2 regions of the Burkholderia sp. JKS000303 genome follow, and region 2 is predicted to be linked to the other one. Evidence: riboswitches for the same ligand, from Rfam matches in the RefSeq annotation. Region 2 holds a riboswitch; the other holds the start of a gene.
What was found. A riboswitch is a leader RNA that binds a small molecule or an ion and turns the genes downstream of it on or off. The one in region 2 is predicted to bind cobalamin.
Positions count from the first base shown of each region.

Region 1: another riboswitch for cobalamin. It lies ahead of cobA (uroporphyrinogen-III C-methyltransferase); the one in region 2 lies ahead of BX604_RS12650 (CbtB domain-containing protein).

Region 1 is NZ_PDBZ01000005.1:396-5,875, reverse strand. It holds gene BX604_RS36360 (cobyrinate a,c-diamide synthase) at 1-1,238, opposite strand, end outside; gene cobO (cob(I)yrinic acid a,c-diamide adenosyltransferase) at 1,242-1,844, opposite strand; gene BX604_RS36350 (cobalamin biosynthesis protein) at 1,879-2,256, opposite strand; gene cobA (uroporphyrinogen-III C-methyltransferase) at 2,253-3,065, opposite strand; cobalamin riboswitch at 3,176-3,412, opposite strand; cobalamin riboswitch at 3,537-3,802, shown strand; gene BX604_RS39860 (hypothetical protein) at 3,994-4,116, shown strand; gene cobW (cobalamin biosynthesis protein CobW) at 4,142-5,230, shown strand; partial or broken gene BX604_RS36335 (cobaltochelatase subunit CobN) at 5,237-5,480, shown strand, end outside.
Region 2 is NZ_PDBZ01000001.1:2,610,379-2,616,153, forward strand. It holds gene BX604_RS12640 (inorganic phosphate transporter) at 1-464, opposite strand, end outside; gene BX604_RS12645 (histidine phosphatase family protein) at 580-1,167, opposite strand; cobalamin riboswitch at 1,224-1,361, shown strand; gene BX604_RS12650 (CbtB domain-containing protein) at 1,396-1,605, shown strand; gene BX604_RS12655 (CbtA family protein) at 1,619-2,341, shown strand; partial or broken gene BX604_RS12660 (LysR substrate-binding domain-containing protein) at 2,367-2,822, opposite strand; gene metE (5-methyltetrahydropteroyltriglutamate--homocysteine S-methyltransferase) at 2,995-5,289, shown strand; partial or broken gene glyA (serine hydroxymethyltransferase) at 5,283-5,412, shown strand; gene BX604_RS12675 (hypothetical protein) at 5,434-5,736, shown strand.

The DNA of each region.
Region 1 (5,480 bases), on a different contig from region 2:
TACGTCGCGACGATCGCGCCCGCGCGATAAACGGCTTCACCGCTGCCAGCCTCGCCATCGGGCCGGGCGGCGGTCGCAACCGGCACCAGCGGCGTATCCAGCCGCGAATAATGAAACGTATGACCGCGCATCGGCCCGGTGCACGTATCGAGTTGCTGCATGCCGAGCGCCGCGAACCGGCGCTGCATCGTCGCCTGGCCTGACAGCAGTCCGAGCATCGGCGTCGTGACGCCCTCCACGTCGGTCAGCGATTCGCACAGATACACCATCCCGCCGCATTCCGCGACGATCGGCCGACCGGCCGCCGCGTGCATGCGAATCGTCCGCGCGGTCACGGCATTCGCCGCCAGCGTCGCCGCATGCAGCTCCGGATAGCCGCCCGGCAGGAACAGCGCATCGCAATCGTCGGGCACGGGTTCGTCGGCAAGCGGCGAAAAGAACCGCAACTGCGCGCCGAGCGTATCGAGCAGCGCGAGATTGGCCGGATAGATGAACGAGAACGCCGCATCGCGGGCGATCGCGATTCGCTTGCCGGCGAGCGCGCGCGGCAGTGGGGCGGCAACGTCCGGTTCCGCGAACGTGACGGCAGGCGGCAACTCGGCAAGCGCGGTGTGCGCGAGCACGTCGGCCGTGCGATCGAGCCGTGCGTCGAGATCGTCGATGTCGGCCGGCTGGTGCAGCCCGAGATGCCGTTCCGGCAGCGCGATGCCTGCATCGGCCGGCACGTGCCCGAGCCAGCGCAAGTCGTCGGGCAGCGCCTGCCGCAGCAGTTCCGCGTGGCGCGGCGACCCGACGCGGTTCGCCAGCACGCCGTGAAACGGCACCTCGGGCCGGAACCGCGCGAGCCCGAACGCGATTGCCGCGAAGGTTTGCGCCATCGCCTTCGCGGAAATCACCGCGACGACCGGCACGCCGAACGTCGTCGCAAGATCGGCACTGCTCGGCGTGCCGTCGAACAGCCCCATCACGCCTTCGATCAGGATCAGGTCGGCGTCGCGCGCGGCCTCGGCGAGCAGCGCGCGGCAGCCGGCTTCACCGACCATCCCGAGATCCAGCGCATGCACGGGCACGCCGCTCGCGCGTTCGAGCAGCATCGGATCGAGAAAATCGGGCCCGGTCTTGAACACGCGCACGCGCCGGCCGAGCCGCCGGTGCAGCCGCGCGAGGCCGGCCGTCACCGATGTCTTGCCCTGTCCGGACGCGGGTGCGCTGACGAACAGCGCGGGGCAGGCCGGCATCGCTCAGAACTCCACGCCGCGCTGCGCCTTCACGCCTTGCTCCTTGTACGGATGCTTGACGAGCCGCATTTCGGTGACGAGGTCGGCCGCGTCGATCAGCGCATCGGGCGCGTGCCGTCCGGTGACGACGACGTGCACCGCATCCGGCCGGGCCGTGAGCGTCGCGAGCACTTCGTCGAGCGGCAGGTATTCGTACTTCAGCACGGTGTTCAGCTCGTCGAGGATCACCATCCGGTATTCGCCGCTTTCGATCATCCGGCGCGCCTCGTCCCAGCCCTTGCGGGCGGTCGCGATGTCGGCGTCGCGGTTCTGCGTGTTCCACGTATAGCCGTCACCCATCGTCACGAAGTCGCACTCCGCGACCGCGCCGAGGAAATCGCGCTCGGACGTGTGCAGCGCGCCCTTGATGAACTGCACGACGCCGAGTCGCATGCCGTGGCCGAGCACGCGCACGGCCATGCCGAACGCGGCCGTGCTCTTGCCCTTGCCGTTGCCGGTGTTGACGATCAGCAGGCCCTTCTCGTGCGTGGCGGCGGCCTGCTTCTTTTCATGGCCGGCGCGGCGGCGTTCGGTCATCCGTTGATGGGATTCGGCATCGGTCTTCATCGGGAGTCGTCCTGTCGAAAGCGAAACAAAGGGTTCAGAGCGGGCCGGCGAGTGCAACCGTCACGCCGCCCAGGATGGATTTGGGGCCGAGCAGCCGGCCATGCGGCGCCGCGAGCTGCGCACAGGGTTCGGCCACGCCGGCGACGCCGAAACGCGCAAGCGCGGCCGCCGACGGCGCACTCGGCGCCGGTTCGGGACAATGCGCGAGCTGCGCCGCGTCGAAGGCGACGAGCGGCCAGCCGCGCCGCGCGCACAGCGTGCGCAGCGCACGCGCGTGCGCCTTGTCGGCGAGCGTCGCGACGACGGCCGGCTCGGCGGCCGGGTAACGCGCGAGCGCCGCGCGGATCGCGGCATCGAGTTGTGCGGCCGTCACGCCCGCGCGGAAACCGACGCCGAGCGCGACGCGCATCATGCGCCGCTGCCGCCGAGCGCCGCGCGCACCGCCGGATCGTCGGCAAGCGCGGCGACCCGGCCGATCACGACGATCGCCGGCGAGCCGATACCGGCCGCGCCGACGCGTTCGACCACCGTATCGAGCGTCGCGAGCACATGCCGCTGTCCGTCACGCGTTGCGTTCTCGATCGCCGCGCACGGCGTGTCGCCGGCCAGGCCACCGTCGCGCAGCGCGGCCGCGATCGCGTCGAGCCGGCGAATGCCCATGTAGATCACGATCGTCATCCGCGTGGCGGCCAGCGCGCGCCAGTCGGGTTCGTCGGCGCCCGCGCCGTGGCCGGTGACGAAGATCACGCCCTGAGCGTCGCCGCGATGCGTGACCGGAATGCCGAGCGCAGTCGGTGCGGCGATGCCGGCCGTGATGCCGTTGACGACTTCGACCGGGAACCCGGCCGCGCCGAGCGCGAGCAATTCCTCGCCGCCGCGGCCGAACACGAACGGATCGCCGCCCTTGAGCCGCGCGACGCTGCGGCCCGCGCGCAGGTGCGCGAGCATCGCGGCGACGATCGCGTCCTGCGGCGTCGACGCATGGCCGCCGCGCTTGCCGACCTGCTCGATGCGCGCATCCGCGCGCGCATGGCACAGCACGTCGGGGTTCACGAGATCGTCGACGAGCAGCACGTCGGCCGCGGCGATCGCGCGCACGGCCTTCAAGGTCAGCAGATCGGCGTCGCCGGGGCCGGCGCCGACGAGCCATGCGCGGCTCATCGCGGGCGGCACGGCGCGCACCGTGTCGAAGCAGTGGAAAGGGGAAAGCGGGCGGCACATCGGCGGCCGACGGACAGGCAAGACATGATTGATCGAGCGTAGCCCGCGCGAGCGCGGGCGGAATGCGCACCCCATCCGTCCCCCGCGGATCGGGCGTTCGGCGAGCATCGGGCTCGCCCCTTGCGTCGGCCGGTATCCGGGCTGGCCGCTTGCCAGGCCGCAGCCTTCCCGCCCGCTGAAGGGCAGTGGCATCGCGGGCGGCCTGGGCGCGTGCGCGGCAAGCGCGGCGCGCGGGCGGCGTACCGTTGCGGGGACAGCACAGGCCGGGCGGACATCCGCCCCCTGTTTCCCGTTTAACTGCATGCGCGGAAATGCGCGTGCGAGCACCGAACGCGGCGCTACGATAGCACAGCGACCGATCCGCGCGAACCCGCCGCGCGGGCGCCGGATGCGGCGTTGCGGGCGCCGCCGCAGCCATGCCGAACGCCCGGCGGCGGCCCGTTTCGCCTTGACGCTCCCCGCACCGCCGCCTACACTCGCACGCGTTTTGGTGCTCGCGCGCGCTCCTCCGGCGCGCGCAGTTAAACGGGAAACAGGAAGCGTGACTGCGCCGCAGTCGAGCCAACCTGTGCTGCCCCCGCAACGGTAAGCGAACGCGTCGCGCGCAAGCGCCACGCAGCGCCGCTTCGCCGCATGCCTGCCGCATGCGGACGACCGCCACTGGATGCCGCGTGCATCCGGGAAGGCGAAGCGGCGTGTTCGTCAGCCCGGATACCGGCCGAAACGTTGGGGTTCAGCGTCGCGGGGAGGCGGCGCATCGTCCACGGCCGCAGCATGCCCGACGCCCGAGCGTTTCCCGCTTTCTTCGCCGATCGGCCCGCCGCGCCCGCGCGCCCGGGCCGACGCGACGAACCGCAGGCGGCGCGGGAGCCGGGCCCGCGACGGCCGTGTTGGCATTCACCATGTCGACCGTTCGCAAGGAAGCGTCATGTCCGATTCGTCGTTCCGTCCGTTCACGTTCAGCGGCCGTCCGTCCGGACTGCGCCGCGACATCCCCGCGATCCGCCAGATGACATGCCGCGCCGCATCCGGCGCGACGATCCCGGCCTGATTCCATTCTCGACACAGGATCTACCATGTCCCTACGCAAGCTTCCCGTCACGATCGTCACGGGCTTTCTCGGCAGCGGCAAGACCACGCTGATGCGCCACATCCTGCAGCACGCCGAAGGCCGCCGCATCGCGGTGATCGTCAACGAGTTCGGCGAGCTCGGCATCGACGGCGAAATCCTCAAGGGCTGCGGCATCGGCTGCGAGGACGCGGACGGCGCGCAGGGCGAAGCGTCGGGCCAGCTGTACGAACTCGCGAACGGCTGCCTGTGCTGCACCGTGCAGGAAGAGTTCTATCCGGTGATGGAGGCGCTCGTCGAGCGCCGCGCCGATATCGACCACGTGCTGATCGAAACGTCGGGCCTCGCGCTGCCGAAGCCGCTCGTGCAGGCGTTCAACTGGCCGACGATCCGCAACAGCTTCACGGTCGACGCGGTCGTGACCGTCGTCGACGGGCCGGCCGCCGCGAGCGGCCAGTTCGCGGAGAATCCGCAGGCCGTCGACGCCCAGCGCCGCGCCGATCCGAACCTCGACCACGAATCGCCGCTGCACGAACTGTTCGCCGACCAGCTGTCGTCGGCCGATCTCGTGATCGTGAACAAGGCCGATCTCGTCGGCGACGCGCAGTTCGCCGAAGTCGAAGCCGCGATCCGCGAAGACATCCCGCCGCAGGTGAAGATCGTGCGCGCGACGCGCGGCGAACTGGATCTCGCGATGCTGCTCGGGCTCGAGTCGGCGTCGGAGGACACGATCCATCTGCGTCACGACCATCACGGCTCGGCCGACGACGGCGATCACGACCACCATCACGACGATTTCGACTCGGTCGTCGTGTCGGGCGATGCGGGTTCGCGCGAAGCGACGATCGCCGCGCTGCAGCGCGTCGTCGAGACGCACACGATCTACCGCGCGAAAGGCTTCGCAGCGCTGCCCGATGCGCCGATGCGGCTCGTGATCCAGGGTGTCGGCCGGCGTTTCGACAGCTATTTCGATCGTCGCTGGCAGGACGGCGAAACGCGCGCGAGCCGCTTCGTGCTGATCGGCGAGGATCTCGACGCCGCCGCGCTGCAACGCGCGTTCGACGCCGCGTGCGCGGCCCACACGCAACAGGCGTAACGCACGATGCATTTGCTGCGCACCACGCCGGGCGGCTTCGTCGACGATACGCAGGGCGTCGTCCGGATCGACCAGCAGCCGGCCGACATCGTGATCCTGAGCTCGGCCGACACGACGCTGTCGCTGCTGGCGAGCGTCGTGCCGACGATGCCGGCGGGTTTTCCGAGCGTACGGCTCGCGAACGTCACGTTCCTGCGGCAGCCGGCGTCGGTCGATTTCTATGTCGACGACGTGCTGCGTCACGCGAAGA
Region 2 (5,775 bases):
CAGGTCGCGAGGTTCCACACGATCGCGGCGATCAGCAGTGCGAACACCATCGCGAAGCCCGAGCCGCTGCCGACCTGAAGAATCAGCTCGACCGGCAGCAACTGCAGGATGCCGAACGCGACGGCGCCGCTCGAAGCCATCACGCCGAGGAAGTTCCACATGCCGGACCAGATCACCGCGACGTTTGGCGTCAGCGAGTGGGTGTAGATCACGGTCGCGACCGCATTCGCGGTGTCGTGGAAGCCGTTGACGAACTCGAAGCCGAGCGCGATCAGCAGCGCGGCGCCGAGCATCAGATACGGGAACAACGATCCTTCGCGGACGGGCGACAGATCGGCAATCAGGTGGGTGGCGATATAGACGGCGCCGATTGCGAGCACCAGCAGGAAGACGGCATAGCCGGCCTGCCGGGTGCGTTCGGTGGCGCCGGGCGTATTGGCGGCGGACGAAGCAGGTTGATTCATGACGGCATCTCGTAAGGGAACCGCGTCCGATCCTAGCTTCGGCTACCCGTCAGTTTGATGACAGTCGGGAGGACGAATCGTCGCCTTACGGACGTGTAAGAAATGCGTGCGAGGTCTACACGCCGGCATTGCACCCATCGTCGTCGGTGCTCAACATCCATCCGTCCGTCAACCTGACGAATACCTTGCACGACAGCGGCGCGACGTCGATGCGCATCGCGGCCCGCAGGTCTATACGAAGCGCATGCGCGACGGCTGCGCGAACGATCGCTGCATGCGTGATCGCAACGACGTCGCGATCGGGCGGCAGGCCGTCGAGCCATGCGCCGACGCGGCCTGCGACGTCGTCGAACGATTCGCCGCCGTGCGGCGACGCGCGCGGATCGCCGATCCATGCATCGAGTTCGTCCGGCAGGTCGCGCGCGAGCTCGTGCAGTCGCTTGCCGCGCCAGCGGCCGTAGTCGACATCGCGAAGCGCGTCGTCGAGCCGCGCGCGTAGCCCGAGTGCATCGGCGGTCTGTCGCGCGCAACGCGCGGGACTGCTCAGCACGATCGCGTGAGGGCCGTCGGCGAACCGCTCGCGCACCGACGCGGCGTCGGCCAGCCCGTGCGCGTCGAGCGGATCGTCGTCGGGAAACGTGCCGGTGCGCATCGCACGGGTCGATGCATGCGTGATCAGGCGCAGCGAGACAGGCTGGGTCATGTCGGTGGTCGATGATTCGAGGCGGGAGTGCGCAGCCGTGCCGATCCGGCCCGGGCCTTCAATACGCGAGCGTTCGCGCGTACAATTCGCCCGATACGAAACGTGGAAGCCGGTGCAATTCCGGCGCGGTCGCGCCACTGTAACCGGGGAGATTCGATCCCGGAAGCCAGACCTGCGTTCGTACTCCATCCAACATTTGCCGGGGCGCGATTCCCCTGAGGTGCATCCATGAGCGACGCAGTACTGAAGCCGGCGGTCGTGCCGGCGCCCATCCCCGTCCGCGAACTGTTGCCGTGGGCCATCTTCGTCGGTCTGATCCTGCTGCTCGCGATTTATTTCGTCGGCGCGGAAGAGGGCGCAACGTCGATCGTGCCGGGCATGTACGTGCATGAGTTCGTGCACGACGGTCGCCATCTGCTTGGCTTTCCCTGCCACTGACGCGGAGTAGACGATGGTCGGAAAGCTGCTCATGCGCGGGATGCTCGCAGGCATCGCCGCAGGTCTCCTCACGTTCGGTTTCGCGAAAATCGTCGGCGAACCGCAAGTCGATCAGGCAATCTCCTTCGAAGAAAAGCTCGATGCCGCCAAGGGCGACGCACCGGAGCCCGAACTGGTCAGCCGCCACACGCAGGCCGGCCTCGGCCTGCTGACGGGTGTCGTGACCTACGGCGCGGCATTCGGCGGGCTGTTCTCGCTGGTCTTCGCGTTTGCGTACGGACGAGGCAGCCGCCTCCCGGCGCGGCCGCTCGCGGCATGGCTCGCGCTGGCTGCGTTCATCGCGCTCGTGATCGTGCCCAACATCAAGTACCCGGCCAATCCGCCATCGGTTGGCGACCCCGACACGATTGGCTATCGCACGGGGCTGTTCTTCCTGATGATCGCGATCTCGATCGCGACGATGGTGTTCTCGATCAACGTGCGTCGTCATCTGCTGGCGAAGCTCGGCCAGTGGAACGCGTCGATCGTCGCCGGGCTCCTGTTCATCGTGATCATCGCGGCCGTGCAGCTCGGGTTGCCGGCGATCAACGAAGTGCCGGCAGCGTTCCCGGCCGTCGTGCTGTGGAAGTTCCGCACCGCGGCGATCGGCATGCAGGTGATCATGTGGACGACGATCGGCCTGCTGTTCGGAGCATGGGTCGAACGCGGCGAACGCATCGGCATGCGCGCCGCCTGACGCGCATTGCAACAGGGCGCGCCTGGCGCAGCATGCGCGGCGCGCTCCACGTCGATTCGCGCGCGAGCGCGACGAACGCGGCCAGATAGTCGATCGACGCGTCCGCATCGCGGATGCCGAGGAAGATCTGCTTCGCGATTCCCTTCTTGCCCGGCTTGACCGGCATCCGGTCTGCCTATCCGTCGGCAAGCCACCTCGGCAGCGCGGCTGCGCCGCGCCCGCTCGCCACCCTCTGCAGCATGATGCGGGTCGTCTCGATCGACTGGTGGCGCCGCGGCACGATGCCGGCCGGCGTCAGGAACGGGTTGGAGATATCGAGCCGGTCCGTTTCGACCGGGTCCGTGATCAGCATCTCGTTGCCGAGCGGTTCGAGTGTCACGGAGTCGGCATTCGCGAACCGGTGTGTGTCCGTAACCACCAGCACCTGCTCGTAATCGAACCCGGGATCGAAGCACAGCTTCGGCTTGTTCCACGGATCGGGCGCTCGACCTCGCGGATCACGGTGAGATGACCTCGTTCCAGCATGGAGCGCGCTCACCCAACAGATGCATGAATAAATTTAATGGATGAATGAAATAATTCCATTTTATCTCATGATTTGAAGTCCCTATCATGGCTGCCAGATCTTCAATTCTTCTCGGGACGGCAGCCTCATGGTTACGACACACAACCTCGGTTTTCCGCGCATCGGCGCGAAGCGCGAACTCAAGTTCGGTCTCGAGCGCTACTGGAAGGGCGAATCGTCGCGCGACGAACTGAAGGCGCTCGGTGCCGAACTGCGTCAGCGTCACTGGAACGACCAGCGCGATCTGGATCTGGTGCCGATCGGCGACTTCGCGTTCTACGACCAGGTGCTCGACATGAGCTTCACGCTCGGCAATCTGCCCAAGCGTGTGCAGGGCTTCCACGGCGACGCGCTCGACAACTATTTCCGTGTGGCGCGCGGCCGTTCGGCGCAAGCGGCGGACGAACATGCCGCATGCTGCGGCGGTGTCTCGGCCGGCGAAATGACGAAGTGGTTCGACACGAACTATCACTACATCGTCCCGGAATTCCACGCGGACACGAACTTCTCGCTCGATCCGTCGCGCCTGCTCCAGCAACTGGCCGAAGCACAGGCGCTGGGCGTCGCCGCGAAGCCGGTGATCCTGGGGCCCGTCACGTACTTGTGGCTCGGCAAGTCGAAGGACGATTCGGACCGCCTCGCATTGCTGCCGAAGCTGCTGCCGGTATACGGCGCGCTGCTCGACACGCTGACCGCACAGGGCGTCGAATGGGTGCAGATCGACGAGCCGATCCTCGTCACCGAACTCGACGCCGAATGGCGTCAGGCATTTCGCACCGCGTACGCGGCGCTGGAAACGCGTCGCATCAAGCTGCTGCTCGCGACGTACTTCGGCCAGTTGCAGGACAACCTGACGCTCGCGGCGTCGCTGCCGGTCGACGGCCTGCACATCGACGCGATCAAGGCTCGCGATGAAATCGACGCGCTGGTGCGTGAACTGCCGGCCGAGCGTGTGCTGTCGGTGGGCGCGATCAACGGCCGCAATATCTGGACGACGGACCTGAACGCCGCGCTCGACTGGCTCGCGCCGCTCGCGAAGCAACTGGGCGAGCGGCTGTGGCTCGCGCCGTCGTGCTCGCTGCTGCACGTGCCGGTCGATCTCGCGAGCGAAGAAAAGCTCGACGCGGAAATCCGCGCGTGGCTCGCGTTCGCGCTGCAGAAACTCGACGAGCTGAAGGTGCTCGCGACCGCGCTGAACGAAGGCCGCGACAAGGTGGCCGACGCGCTGGCCGCGAATGCCGCCGCGATCGACTCGCGGCGCCGCTCGCCGCGCGTGAACAACCCGACGGTGAAGGCTGCGATCGCACGCATCGACGCGCAACTCGGCAACCGCGTGAGCCCGTACACGGTACGCGCGCCGAAGCAGTCGGCACGACTGAACCTGCCGGCCTTCCCGACGACGACGATCGGCTCGTTCCCGCAGACCGGCGAGATCCGCCAGGCGCGCAGCCAGTTCAAGGCGGGCGCGCTGGATGAAGCCGGCTATCGCAAGGCGATGCAGGCCGAGATCGCGCGCAGCGTGCGCGAACAGGAGTCGCTCGAACTCGACGTGCTCGTGCACGGCGAAGCGGAACGCAACGACATGGTCGAATACTTCGGCGAACAGCTCGACGGCTACGCGTTCAGCCAGTTCGGCTGGGTCCAGTCGTACGGTTCGCGTTGCGTGAAGCCGCCGATCCTGTTCGGCGACATCAGCCGCCCGAAGGCGATGACGGTCGAATGGATCACGTACGCGCAGTCGCTGACGAACAAGCCGATGAAGGGCATGCTGACCGGCCCGGTGACGATCCTGAACTGGTCGTTCGTCCGCGACGACCAGCCGCGTTCGGTGTCGTGCTACCAGCTCGCACTCGCGATCCGCGCGGAAGTGCTCGATCTCGAGAAGGCCGGCGTGCGCGTGATCCAGATCGACGAGGCCGCGCTGCGTGAAGGGCTGCCGCTGCGCCGCGCGCAATGGGGCGAGTACCTGAAGTGGGCGGTCGAGTCGTTCCGCATCACCGCGAACGGCGTGCAGGACGATACGCAGATCCACACGCACATGTGCTATTCCGAGTTCAACGACATCATCGCGTCGATCGCCGACATGGATGCCGATGTGATCACGATCGAGACGTCGCGCTCGGATATGGAACTGCTCGACGCGTTCGACGATTTCAAGTATCCGAACGAAATCGGGCCGGGCGTGTACGACATCCACTCGCCGAACATCCCGACGCAGGATCACATCGTCGGCCTGATGAAGAAGGCGGCCGAGCGGATTCCGGCGGAACGTCTGTGGGTGAACCCGGACTGCGGGCTGAAGACGCGTCAGTGGGCGGAAGTGATTCCGGCGCTGACGAACATGGTCGCCGCCGCGAAGACGCTGCGCAACCCGGTGCGATGACGACGCGTGGCTTCGGCCAACCTGATCGCCGACGCGCTCGAGAATCCGGAAGGCGCAGCGACGATCGAGCGCGTGCGTGCGCAAGTCGCCGAGCCGACGCGCCGTTTCCGCGTGTATTCGTGACAGTGCGCTGAGGAGGCGACGGTGAGCAACGCGGCGAACGATGCGGTCGAGCGGCTGTTGGACGCGATCGAAGCGGACAGTGACGATTGCTGGGCGATGTACGAAGAGATCGGCCGTGTGGCCGTCGGCCGGCTGCGGCTCGCCGACCGCGACGCGTTGCGCGCCATCGCGCGCGCGTGGGTCGCGAGCGACGACGCGCAGGCCGCGCTGGTCGATACGGATCGCCATTCACCGGACCTCGATGCGGCGAAGGACCGCGCGGAGCGCGTCGATGCCGTGCTCCGCGACGTGATCCGAAACGTGCTTTTTCCGGCGGCGACGTGACGGCGATCGACGAACGCAAGCCGCTGCTGCATTCGTGCT